3 regions of the Mesorhizobium sp. M7A.F.Ca.US.005.03.1.1 genome follow, and region 1 is predicted to be linked to each of the others. Evidence: predicted binding sites of a transcription regulator. Region 1 holds the regulator's gene; each other region holds the start of a gene.
What was found. The regulator PhoB, encoded in region 1, activates phosphate uptake and scavenging genes when phosphate is short. The targets are predictions, from matches to a motif close to TGTCATNNANCTGTCAT.
Positions count from the first base shown of each region.

Region 1 (4,406 bases):
CATCATCATCCTGCTCGTCTTCCTCATGGCCATGAACATCACCGCGATCGTGCTTCGGCGTCGGTTCGAGCGGCGCTGGTAGAAAAAAGGCATTTTGGTATGAACATCATGACCGAACAGTCCCTTGAAAACGCAGTGGGCGACAAGATGAAGTCGAACGAAGTGATAAAAATGCGCGGCGACAAGGTCGGCGTGTTCTACGGCGAGAAGCAGGCGCTGTTCGACGTCGATCTCGACGTCCGCCTGAACCAGGTGACGGCGCTGATCGGCCCCTCCGGCTGCGGCAAGTCCACCTTCCTGCGCTGCCTCAACCGCATGAACGACACCATCGATTCAGCACGGGTAACCGGCAAGATCACGCTCGACGAAGAGGACATCTACGACAAGAACATCGATGTCGTCGAACTCAGGGCGCGCGTCGGCATGGTGTTCCAGAAACCCAATCCGTTCCCAAAGTCGATCTACGAGAACGTCGCCTATGGTCCGCGCATCCACGGATTGGCCAAGCGCAAGGCCGACATGGATCAGATCGTCGAGTCCAGCCTGAAGAAGGCGGCGATCTGGAACGAGGTCAAGGACCGTTTGCAGGAACCTGGCACGGGTCTTTCCGGTGGCCAGCAGCAGCGCCTGTGCATTGCACGCGCCATCGCCGTGTCACCCGAGGTGATCCTGATGGACGAACCGTGTTCGGCGCTCGACCCGATCGCCACCGCTCGCGTCGAGGAACTTATCGACGAACTGCGTCAGAACTATACGATCGTCATCGTCACCCATTCGATGCAGCAGGCAGCGCGCGTGTCGCAGCGCACCGCGATGTTTCATCTTGGCTATCTGGTCGAGGAGGGCGCCACCGACAAGATGTTCACCACCCCCGACGACAAACGCACCCAGGACTACATCACCGGCCGGTTCGGCTGATCTCTGGCATATGAGGGACGAAGATCATGGGTGAACATACCGTCGCATCTTTCGATGAGGATCTGGAGCAGATCAGCCAGCTGATCCGCGACATGGGCGATCTCGCCCGCTCGATGGTCGGTGGCTCGACCAGGGCTTTGCTCAATTCGGACAATGCGCTGGCGCAGCGGGTGGTTTCCGACGACGCCATCATGGATGCACGCCAGCGCGAGCTGGACGATCGTGCTATCACGCTGATCGCCAAGCGCCAGCCAATGGCCAACGATCTGCGTGCGGTAGTCGGTTCGATCCGCATGGCCGGCGACCTCGAGCGCATCGGTGACCTTGCCAAGAACATCGCCAAGCGCGTCGGCACTGTCGGGCTGAGCGTCACGCCGCACGACCTTTCGCATTCGATCGACGCGATGGCGCAGCTGGTGCTGATCCAGGTGCAGGGGGTCGTCGACGAGTATGCCGCCGCTGACGCGGCAGCGCTTGCCACGCTCAGAAACAATGATGAACGCATCGACGTCAAATACACATCGGTGTTCCGCGAACTGCTGACCTACATGATGGAAGATCCGCGCAACATCACGGCGTGCACGCACCTGTTGTTTTGCGCCAAGAACCTCGAGCGGATCGGCGACCACGTGACCAACATCGCCGAAAATGCCTATTATGTTTTGACCGGCACGCAGTTGCCAGCCAATCGTCCGAAGCAGGACGAGACGGCAATGTCCGCGCCAGCGGCATGACAGGGGTGACCAGCCGATGATCGCGCCACGCATCATGGTGGTGGAGGATGAGGAGCCGCTAGGCGTGCTGCTCCGCTACAATCTCGAATCCGAAGGTTACCAGGTCGAGGTGGTGACGCGCGGCGACGAGGCCGAAATCCGGCTGCAGGAGAACGTTCCAGACCTTCTGGTGCTCGACTGGATGGTGCCTGCGGTTTCCGGTATCGAACTCTGCCGCCGGCTAAGGATGCGTCCCGAGACCGAGCGGCTGCCGATCATCATGCTGACCGCGCGAGGCGAGGAAAGCGACCGCGTGCGCGGCCTCTCGACCGGTGCCGACGACTATCTGGTCAAGCCTTTCTCGACGCCGGAGTTCATGGCCAGGGTCAAGGCGCTGCTGCGCCGGGCCAAGCCGGAAGTGCTGTCCAGCGTGCTCAAGGTCGGCGATATCGTGCTCGATCGCGAATCGCACCGTGTCTATCGCAAGAAGAGCGAAATCCGGCTCGGGCCGACGGAATTCCGCCTGCTTGAATTCATGATGCGCCATCCAGGCCGCGTGTTCTCGCGCAGCCAACTGCTCGACAATGTCTGGGGCGAGACGATCTACATCGACGAACGCACGGTCGATGTGCATGTCGGCCGGCTGCGCAAGGCGGTCAACAACGGCCGTATGCCCGATGTCATCCGCACCATCCGTGGGGCGGGTTACGCCATTCGCGAGGACTGAACTCCCTCGTTTGAACTCACGCCACGTTCTTGCCGCCGAGACCGGATCTCGCCTGCACGCCCGGCGCAAAAATCTCCTGATCGACGAAGATCAGCGCCCGCATGGCGCAGCCTTCGCGGATCAGCGGCAGTTCGTTCGGCTCGGTGTCGAAGGAAATCGACTTGGAATGCTGGCCGCCGGCGGTCTGGGCAATCGCTTGCCGCAATGCCGGCTCGATCAGGTCGAAGGCGGCGGCGCTGACGCCGACCATGGCGACGGGGGCCGGATCGATCAGCGCGAACAGGCTGCCGAGGCCGTAGCCGAGCGCTTCGCCAGCCTTGCGGTAGGCTTCCCGCTCCGGTCCGTCCCTCTCGCGGGCGGCGGCAGCCAGGGCGCGCATGTCGGCGTCGCTGACATCGGCGACGGGTTCTGCATCCTCGCCCATCTGCCGCGCGTTGCGCCAGATGGCATAATTGCCGGCATAGGCTTCGACGCAGCCGCGCCGTCCGCAGCGACACAGCGCCCCGTTCGGCCGATGAATCATGTGGCCGAATTCGCCGCCCGAGGAATGGGTGCCGGTGAACAATTCGCCCTTCAGCACCAGCCCCATGCCGATGCCGTGCGACAAAAGGATAGCGATGAAATCGTCGCGGTAACGATCGGGATCGCGCCAGCGCAGCGCCACCGCCATCATGTTGCAGTCGTTCTCCATAATGGCGGGGACGCCGAACTCCTCTTCGAATATGTCGGCGAAGGCGATGTCGGTGTGCGGCGTGATCGGCGACCACAGCATGGCGCGGGCACGGGTGTCGGTGATGCCCTGGACGGCCAGCGCGATACGAGCGATGCTGCGCACGTCCAGGTCGGGATCTTCCAGGCGGCGCCGCACGATTGCCGTGCACTCACCGATCAGCGAGTCGCGCGACATCGTCAGCGTGTCGAGCCGACGCTGTTCCTCGGATATTACCTGGCCGGCATAGTCGATGACGGCGACCGAGAGGAAGTTCAGCGACAGCACCACGGTCATTACCGCGGCCGCTTCCGGATTGAGGCTGAGGCCGACCTGCGGACGGCCGCGTTTGAGCGAGCCGGCCTCGCTCGGCTTGCTTTCGGTCAGGATGCCTTCGACGATCAGGTCGGATGAGATCGCCGAGATCGTCGAATGGCTGAGGCTTGTGGTTGCGGCGATCTCGGTGCGCGACGGCTGTCCGGCGCGGCGCACCGCGGCGATCACCATCGCGCGGTTGCGGCGGCGCAAATCGTCGTGGCGGATTCCGACCGACATGCTCTTTCATATCCTCCCGGTCGCCGCGGTTCTTCCTGCCCTGGAACGCTGTCGGTGACGCGGTCAAATACTGGCAGAAGCCGCGCGCCGTGTCATTTATTTATTCCGAGGCCCGAAAAAAATTCGAGACGACATCAAAATCCATCAGAATCGATGTTGACAGCGTTCGGGCGTTGGCCCAGTATTTTTTCGAGGCTCGAAAAAATAGGGCCTCTGTGCCGGCCCTCGGGCCAGTTTGGTCGCGCCATACGCGGCGCAGGGAGGATAATATGAAAAGATTCACAGCCGCCATCCTGGCGGGTGCCGCCATGTCGCTGACGCTCGCGTCTGTCGCGCAGGCGAAGGACAAGGTCGTCGGCGTTTCGTGGTCCAATTTCCAGGAGGAACGCTGGAAGACCGACGAGGCCGCCATGAAGACGGCGATCGAGGCCGCCGGCGACAAGTACATCTCCGCCGATGCGCAGTCCAATCCCGGCAAGCAGCTTACCGACGTCGAAAGCCTGATCTCGCAGGGCGCCAATTCCCTGATCATCCTGGCGCAGGATGCTTCGGCCATCGGCCCGGCCGTGCAGAAGGCGCTGGACGAAGGCATTCCGGTCGTCGGCTATGACCGGTTGATCGAGAACAAGGACGTTTTCTATCTGACCTTCGACAACAAGGAAGTCGGCCGCATGCAGGCCCGCGAAGTGTTCAAGGTCAAGCCGGAAGGCAACTACGTCTTCATCAAGGGCTCCGGTGCCGATCCCAATGCCGACTTCCTGTTCTCGGGCTCGATGGAAGTGCT
Region 1 covers NZ_RZRO01000049.1:646-5,051, forward strand. The annotation lists partial or broken gene pstA (phosphate ABC transporter permease PstA) at 1-82, shown strand, start outside; gene pstB (phosphate ABC transporter ATP-binding protein PstB) at 100-918, shown strand; gene phoU (phosphate signaling complex protein PhoU) at 945-1,652, shown strand; gene phoB (phosphate regulon transcriptional regulator PhoB) at 1,669-2,358, shown strand; gene EN990_RS20090 (ROK family protein) at 2,375-3,622, opposite strand; gene xylF (D-xylose ABC transporter substrate-binding protein) at 3,892-4,406, shown strand, end outside.

Region 2 (4,406 bases), on a different contig from region 1:
GGCGGCGCCAGCCGCCTGACCTCGGATTACACCGCGATCGCCGCCGACGATGGCGCCGTCAGCGCCATAAAGGCCGGCAAGATCACCGTCGTACCCGGCATAAGGGAATTCACCCGTGACGGCGTGATCCTGGCCGATGGCAGCCTGATCTATCCTGACATCGTCATTGCCGCGACAGGCTACCGCACCGGGCTGGAGCCGATGGTCGGCAAGCTCGGCGTGCTCGACGCCAAGGGCGTTCCGCTCTTCAACGGCGGGCAAGCCGATCCGAAATTGCCCGGTCTGTGGTTCACCGGCATGCGGCCGAGCATTCGCGGCTGCTTCGCCAATGCCGGCATCCTGGCCAAGGCGATCGCCAAACGGATTGCAGGGTCGGCCTCGCACCAACCCGGCGCATCACGCTGATTTGGGTTCCAGCCGCCGGAAACCGACGGCCTCCATCAGCATGTCCTCTTCCACCATGCCGGCATTGTGCAGGGCGAGCAGGTTAAGCGCGATTTCCCGCGCGTCGGCGGAATCGGGATGTGCCTCGCGCCGCCGGCAGGCCTCGTCGAACACGCGCTGCAGCTTGGCGATATCGGCTGGCTTGAGCAAGCCACGGTCATAGACGGACTTCGACATGGCGATCTCCTGATAAAGACCTAGGGCGCCATGTTTAAATTGCCAATCTTTCCCGAGGCTTGACCGACTTCACCCCATGCCGCGACTTCAAAGGGCGGCAGCGGTGCAAATCTGCTCCGCTGCTGCGCCCCATGCTGGAGGCAATCAGACCGCGATCTTGCCGCCGCCCTGTCTGGTGATGGCGACCACCGACGGCCGCACCGGCATGTCGGGCTTGAAGTCGGGCCAGCGCGTCGACAGATCCTCATAGTAGGACGGGCGGCCGAACGCTTCCCAGTCCTCGCCGCCATCGCCCGGATGCTGGACGGCGACGAAGGCGGTCTGGTCGTCGGGCGCAAACAGCGGACCGCACATTTCGGCGCCGATCGGCACGCGGAAGAACAGTTTCGAGGTTGCCCGCGCCGCCCCTTCCGTGTCCACCGCCCACAGACCATCCGTGCGGCCGGTGGCTTTCGGGCCTTGGCCGTCGGTTGCGACCCAGAGACGCCCGGCCGAATCGACCGCGCAATTGTCGGGCATGCCGAACCAGCCATTGGCCGTCGTTGCCGTCGAGAAGGTGGCGCCGACATCGGCAACCGCCGGATCACCGCATTTCAGCAGCACTTCCCACTTGCCCTTGGCGGCGGTGAAATCACCGCCGTCCTCGGCGATCTCGATGATGTGGCCAAAGGCGTTTTCGGCGCGCGGGTTGGCGGCGTCTACCTGGTCGGCCTTGCGCTTCGAATTGTTGGTCAGCATGACATAGACCTTGCCATTGACGGCATTGGGCTGGATGTCTTCGGGGCGGTCCATCTTGGTGGCACCGAGCAGGTCGGCGGCGCGGCGCGTCTCGATCAGCACGTCGGCCTGGCCAGTGAAACCGTTTTCAGCCGTCAGCGGTCCCTGGCCGAAGACGATCGGCAGCCATTCGACCGTGCCATCTTCGGCGAACCTGGCGACATGCAGCGTGCCATCATCGAGCAGGTCCCTGTTGGCGGCATGATCGTTCGGATCGAACGCGGCCTTGGTCACGAACTTGTAGACATAGTCGAAGCGCTCGTCGTCACCGAGATAGAAGACGACGCGGCCGTCCCTGGCGACAATCGATTCGGCGCCCTCATGCTTGAAGCGGCCCATGGCGGTGCGCTTCCTCGGCGTCGAGGTCGGGTCGTTGACATCGACCTCGACGATCCAGCCGAAGCGGTTGGCCTCATTGGGCTCCTTGGCGAGGTCGAAACGCTCGTAATGCGCCGCCCATTCATAGGCGCCTTCGGGAATGCCGAGACGCTTGTAGTTCGCGGCTTCCTTGTGGCCTTCCGGCAACTCGCCGGAGAAATAGCCATGGATGTTCTCCTCGGCCATCACATAGGTGCCCCAGGGCGTGACGCCGCCGGCGCAATTGTTGAACGTGCCGAACACCTTGGTGCCGGACGGATCGGCATTGGTCTTGACGCGGTCATGGCCGGCAACCGGACCGGACAGCGCCATTTCGGTGTTGGAGGTGATGCGGCGATTGAGCTTGCCGTCGCGCACCACCTGCCATTTGCCTGATGTCTTGCGGATCTCGACGATGGTGCCGCCGTGAGCTGCCATCTCGACATCGACCTGCTCCTTCGAGAGGGGTGCGACTTCGGCCGACTTCTTGCCGTCCTTCTGGACGATCTTCACGATGCCCGGGAACATCAGATGCGGATTGGTGTATTCGTGGTTGACCACCAGCAGGCCATGTTCGGCCGAGCCGTCGATGGGGATGTAGCCGACATAATCGTTGTTGTAGCCGAACTGTTTCGCCTGGGCCTCGGCCGACTGTTTCGTCGGGTCGAAGTCGGGCGAATCGGCAAACAGCGGATCGCCCCAGCGCAGCAGCACATCGGCATCGTAACCCGGCGCGACGTGGTGCTTGTCGTCGATGCCGGCCTCGAGTTCGTCGAACGTGAAGGCCGAGCCTTCAGCGGCCCGGGCCTCGTCGGCGCTGATCAGCGCCAGCGGGCTGACGGTGGCGGCGATGGCCGAGACAGCCAGCGAACCCTTGAGGAAGCCGCGGCGCGAGAACCGCGCGGCGATGATCTCGCCCATGGTGCGGTTGTCGGAAGCGTTGATGGCCGGGCCGTCGTTTTCCTCGAGCAGGCTGGTGCGGAATCGGGTGTCGGGGGAGCGAAGGTCAGTCATGGCTTGCCTCTGGCTGTTGGATTGGCTGGAGCGTGGGTACCTGTTTGACCCCCTTATAATCGCCGGATCACATTTTCGTGACATCGGGAGACCTTTCAGACGCGACAGGCATTGCGCGCAGCGCTGGCTAAGCATTCCCGCAGACCGTGAACTGCTCCAGAATCGCCGGTTCGAGATGAAAGGAGACCTTAGGCGGCATCTTGGCCGCGCATCCCGCGACGGCGGACGACATCAGTCGTTTGCAAAAAACAGATCAACGGGCAACTGCACCCTCGACAAGTCACCTCCGCCGCCCCCGGCGGAGGTGACTTGATGTTCGGCGTCTGCCGTCGTCAGGCATCGGGAAAGCCAGTCTCCCGTTTAGCGATGGCGGTCACGGCGCCGTTCATGCGAAGCTAATGTAGCATATACTTGGGACTTTAGTCCAACCTTGCGCTTGCAATGGTCCTGGTTGACAACCGCAACGGTCGGAGGTCGCTTCCGGGCGCCGCGTCTTTCGGCAATGTTGGTTGCACTGCAACGTTGGGGTGGGGCGCGCCGGACTCAGTCGTCGGAGATCAGAATGCACAGATCGGTCACGACCCGTTTCACGACCCGTTGTTGCCGGCTGGCGCTCAAATCGGCAGCGGCGCTGGTGTTGACGATTGCGCCCTATCAAATTGTCCTGGACGGCTCCGTTTCCGGCATCCACACCGCCAGCGCATACGCCAAGGGTGGCGGTAACAGTGGCGGCGGTGGTGGTGGCAACAGTGGGGGCGGCAACGGCGGCAATTCCGGCGGAAGCAATAGCGGGAACAGCGGCAACGGCAATGGGAATAACGGCAACAGCGGCAATAACGGCAACAACGGCAAATCAGGATCCAGTCAGGGTAAGAGCGGGAGCCATGTCAATGCAAAGACCGGTGACAAGGTCGACGTGACCGGCAACAAGATCACAGTCAGGCATCCCGACGGCATAACGGAAAAGCTCGAGAACGGTCGTTTCAGCATGAAGGACGCTCTCGGTCGCACGATCATCGACCGCCAGGCCACGCCGGCCGATGCCAATCGTCTCAAGGCCTTGTGAAGCTGGCCAACAGGCAACGGTCAGCTTTGCACGTCACCTCCGCCGCCCCCCGGCGGAGGTGACCTCGTTTCCGGCCGGCATCGTCCCGGTTTTCGGCACCGCAATGGCTGCGGTCCCGAGGCGCGACGCGCTTTTGCGCAATCCGGGACGGGAAACCGCTGCGCATTTCCCCAGACCTGACCCAAGCAGTTCTAGAAAAAGTGTGAAGCGGTTTTCCCGGGAAATGCGCGTAGCGCTTTTCCCTTGGGAATTGCGTCAAAACAAAGAGTTAGAGCAGCTCGCCGTTTCCGTGAAACGGTGAAATGCTTTAGGAGGGCCTGTCGCGGTCGCGCCACTCACGCATCATCAAGGCCGCTTCGGTGCGATTTCGCACATTGAGCTTCGACAGCACTCCGGTCATGTGATGTTTGACGGTCTTCTCCTGCAACTCAAGCCGCAAGGCGACTTCCTTGTTGCTCAGCCCCTCCGCCACCAGCCGCAGGATTTCCGTTTGCCGATCGGTGAGCTGCCGCAGCCGTTCCGCCAAGCCGTCGGTCGGCTGCTGGGACTGGAGATCCGAAAGCAGCCGGGC
Region 2 covers NZ_RZRO01000063.1:6,295-10,700, forward strand. The annotation lists gene EN990_RS23135 (NAD(P)/FAD-dependent oxidoreductase) at 1-405, shown strand, start outside; gene EN990_RS23140 (hypothetical protein) at 397-621, opposite strand; gene EN990_RS23145 (PhoX family phosphatase) at 766-2,769, opposite strand; gene EN990_RS23150 (hypothetical protein) at 3,332-3,835, shown strand; gene EN990_RS23155 (response regulator transcription factor) at 4,143-4,406, opposite strand, start outside.
Region 2: a site for PhoB is predicted at 2,836-2,852, ahead of EN990_RS23145 (PhoX family phosphatase). Genes of this name have one in related genera too.

Region 3 (4,406 bases), on a different contig from region 1:
GACCTTCGAGGAACATCGCGGTCCGGTAGCCGGCAAGACCATCGCCTGGACCGGCGACGGCAACAATGTGCTGCATTCCCTGCTCGAGGCCTCGGCCCGGTTCCGCTTCAACCTCAACGTCGCCGTTCCCGAAGGCAGCGAGCCGGCGCAGAAGCATATCGATTGGTCGCAGGCGCATGGCGGCAAGCTGCACTTCACCCGCTCGCCCGAGGAAGCCGTCGACCAGGCCGACTGCATCGTCACCGATTGCTGGGTGTCGATGGGCCAGGAGCATCGCGCCCGCGGCCACAATGTGTTCTCGCCCTACCAGGTCAATGCCAAGCTGATGGCGAGAGCCAAGCCGGACGCGCTGTTCATGCATTGCCTGCCGGCGCATCGCGGCGAGGAAGTGACAGACGAGGTTATCGACGGACCGCATTCGGTGGTCTTCGACGAAGCCGAGAACCGGCTCCATGCCCAGAAGGCCGTGCTTGCCTGGTGTCTAGGCGCTTGAGGTGTCTGGGCGCTTGATCCCTGGGAGCTTGATCTGCGGGCGTGTGATGCCTATTTGCGCCGCATCACGCAAATCAAGCGCGTTTCGACGCATGCGCCCCGGAGGGCGGCATGGCCGCGCCCTGGAGCTTTGTCATGTTGGAAACCTATCAAGTGACTGAACATCACCCCAAACTCGGTGAATTCGGCTATGCCGGCGACGATCACGTCGTGCCGTTCGAGGTCGGCCCTCTCGACGTGCGCGGCCGCACGGTCCAACTCGGGCCAATGCTGGACGCCATCCTCAGCCGCCACGATTATCCCGAGCCGGTCGCCCGCCTGCTGGCGGAGGCCTGTGTGCTGACCGTGCTGCTCGGCACTTCGCTGAAGTTCGAGGGCAAGTTCATCCTGCAGACCCGCACCGACGGGCCCGTCGACATGCTGGTTGCGGATTTTTCCACGCCCTCGGCGCTGCGCGCCTATGCGCGTTTCGATGCCGACCGGCTGGAAGCGCTGGTCGCGGCGGGCGAAACCTCCCAGCAGACGCTGCTCGGCAGTGGCGTGCTGGCGCTGACCATCGACCAGGGCGCCCATACGCAGCGCTATCAGGGTATCGTCCAGCTCGATGGCGAGACCCTGGAAGACGCGGCACGCACCTATTTCCGTCAGTCGGAGCAGATCCCGACGGATATCAGGCTGTCGGTGGCCAAGCTTTTGACGCCCGGTCCCGGCGGCGCCCGCGAGCAATGGCGCGCCGGCGGTATCCTGGCGCAGTTCCTGCCGCAGTCGCCCGAGCGCATGCGCGTCCCGGACCTGCCGGGCGGCGATGGCGATCCGCGTGAGGAGATCCACGATCCGGTCGACAATTCCTGGCAGGAGTTGCTGGCTCTGCTCGGCACCATCGAGCCGACCGAACTGATCGACCCGACGATCGGCGCCGAGCGGCTGCTCTACAGGCTGTTCCACGAGCATGGCGTGCGCGTCTTCGGCGGTGTTCCGGTCGCCGACCAGTGCTCGTGCTCCAGGGACAAGATCCGCGGCATCCTCGAGGGTTTTTCCGCCCAGGAGATCAAGGACAGCACCGAAGACGGCGGCATCCACGTCGCCTGCGAATTCTGTTCGAAGCAATATGATTTCGACCCGGCGGAATTCGCGGCCCAGTAGAGTAGAAACCACGCCTCACCGGTCGCTCCGCGGCCGGTGAGGCGAAATCAATTCACCGTCCGCCGCGTCCCCGGCAAGTCCAGCGAAAACGCCGGAATGGCGATGTCGAACGTCTCGCCCCGCTTGTTGCGCATCGTGTAATGCCCGACCATGATGCCGGACGGTGTCGAGAGCGGGCAACCGGATGTGTACTGGTAGCTGTCGCCGGGATTGAGTTCGGGCTGGTCGCCGACCACGCCGGGGCCGCGCACTTCCTCGACCCGGCCGGTGCCGTCGGTGATGTGCCAATATCGCGACAGAAGCTGCACGAAATCGTCCGACTGATTGTCGATCGTTATCTGATAGCCCCAGACATAGCGGTTCTCCGAGGGATCCGAACGGTCCTCCAGATAGAACGGCCTGACCTGCACTTCGATGTTGCGCGTGACGGCGCTATACATAAGCGGCTCCAAAAAACGGTTCCAGCGGAACTTTCGGCGCTCCGTGCGGTTAGGTCAACCGATCGAAGCCTCCTCTGGCCGGCCTCGCGGGCAGGTGCCGACAAAGAATGTCATTTAAGTGACATATGACAATGATGGTGTGCGCGGACTGGTGACGCGCGACTCGGGCGCTCTGCTGAACTGTTGAAACCGGCCATCTTGCGGACCGGTTTTCCTGGAGTGACCGGACCTCGATGCAACTCACTCTCATAGCCGCCACGCTTTCAACCGTCCTCATCCTCTCGAATCTCGCCAGCATCGTGCTCGCCGCGTCGCGTCTGAGACGGCGTCGCACCATTGCGCCGCCGGCCGGCAAGCCGCGGCCAGTGTCGATCGTCGTGCCGTCGCGCGGCGTCGAGCCGTTCACGCAGGAGACGCTGGAACGCGCCTTCTCGCTCGACTGGCCGCGCTATGAGCTGATTTTCTGCGTCGCCCATGCCGACGATCCGGTGGTCAAATTGATAAACAGGACGATCGTCCGGTTTCCGAAAGTGCCGGCCCGGCTGCTTGTCGGCGACGACCGCATCAGCGCCAATCCGAAACTCAACAATTGCGTCAAGGGCTGGGAAGCGGCGCGGCACGACTGGGTCGTCCTGGCCGATTCCAACGTGCTGATGCCGAGGGACTACATCCAGCACCTGATGGCTGCCTGGCGGCCCGGCACCGGCCTTGTCTGCTCGACGCCGATCGGCTCGCGGCCGGCCGGCTTCTGGGCCGAGGTCGAATGCGCTTTCCTCAACACGCTGCAGGCGCGCTGGCAATATGCCGGTGAGGCGCTCGGCCTCGGCTTTGCCCAGGGCAAGAGCATGCTCTGGAACAAGCCGATGCTCGACGCCAAGGGCGGCATCCGCGCGCTGGCCGCCGAGATCGCCGAGGATGCCGCTGCGACCAAGCTGGTGAACAGTCTCGGCCTGCGCGTCAATCTCGTCGCCGCCCCCTTCGAGCAGCCGCTTGGCCGGCGCTCGTTTGACGAGATCTGGTCGCGTCAGGCCCGTTGGGCGCGCCTGCGCCGCGTCACTTTCCCGCTGTTCTTCGCACCCGAAATCCTGACCGGCGCCGTGGTGCCGCTGGTGCTTGCGCTGATTGCAGCGGCAAGCGCCGGCTTCAGCCTCTGGGCAACCGCCCTTGCCGTGCTGGCGGCCTTCTATCTTCCGGAGTGCGCCCTGGCCTGGTCCAAGGGCTGGTACCTGTCGCCACGCATGGTCGCCGCGATCATGGCGCGCGACCTGATCCTGCCGGCGATGTGGGCGCGCGGTTGGCTCGGCGGCGCCATCGACTGGCGCGGCAATGCGATGACCATCGGTACCAAGACGGCCGAGCTGGAAGAGACGCCGTCCGGCGCCTGAAGGCCTCCTACCTGGCCTTCAGCGCCTGCGCGATGTCCTCGAGCAGATCGTCGGCATCCTCCAGGCCAACCGACAGCCTGAGCGTGCCCGGCCCGATGCCGAGCTCGGCGCGCGCCTCGTCGCTGAGATTCTTGTGCGTCGTCGTCGCCGGGTGGGTGATCAGGCTCTTGGCGTCACCGAGATTGTTGGAGATCAGGACGATGTCGAGCGCGTTCTGCAAGGCGAAGGCCGCCTGCTTGCCGCCCTTGACGTCCAGGCAGATCAGCGTCGAGCCGCCCGACATCTGCTTCTTGACGATGTCGGCCTGCGGATGGTCGGCGCGGCCGGGATAGATGACGCGCGCGATTTCCGGCCGTTCGGCCAGAAAATCGGCGATCCGGCCGGCACTTTCCGTCTGCTGGCGTACGCGCAGCGGCAGCGTTTCCAGGCCCTTCAGCAGCGTCCAGGCGTTGAAAGGCGAAAGGCTTGGGCCGGTATGGCGGAAATAATCGTGCAGGTTCTCGTCGATCCACTTCTTGTCCGACAGGATGACGCCGCCGAGACAGCGCCCTTGGCCGTCTATGTGCTTGGTCGCCGAATAGACGACGATATGGGCGCCGAGCTGCAAGGGCTTCTGCTGCAGGGGCGTGGCGAAGACATTGTCGACGATCAGCCTGGCGCCGATCGAATTGGCAAGCGAAGCGACAGCGGCGATATCGACCACTTCCAGCGTCGGATTGGTCGGGCTTTCCAGGAAGAACAGCTTGGTGTTCGGCTTGACCGCCTTTTCCCAGTTGGCGATGTCGGTGCCGTCGACCAGCGTCGCCTCGATGCCGTATCTCGGCGCCAGCGTCTCGACCACCCAGCGGCAGGAGCCGAACAGCGCACGCGCCGCCACGATATGGTCGCCGGCCTTGGCGCTGCACAGAAGGGCGGCCGTCACCGCGGCCATGCCCGACGCGGTGGC
Region 3 covers NZ_RZRO01000010.1:48,186-52,591, forward strand. The annotation lists gene argF (ornithine carbamoyltransferase) at 1-493, shown strand, start outside; gene EN990_RS07130 (Hsp33 family molecular chaperone) at 604-1,635, shown strand; gene apaG (Co2+/Mg2+ efflux protein ApaG) at 1,683-2,075, opposite strand; gene EN990_RS07140 (ceramide glucosyltransferase) at 2,309-3,460, shown strand; gene EN990_RS07145 (O-succinylhomoserine sulfhydrylase) at 3,468-4,406, opposite strand, start outside.
Region 3: a site for PhoB is predicted at 2,184-2,200, ahead of EN990_RS07140 (ceramide glucosyltransferase). Genes of this name have one in related genera too.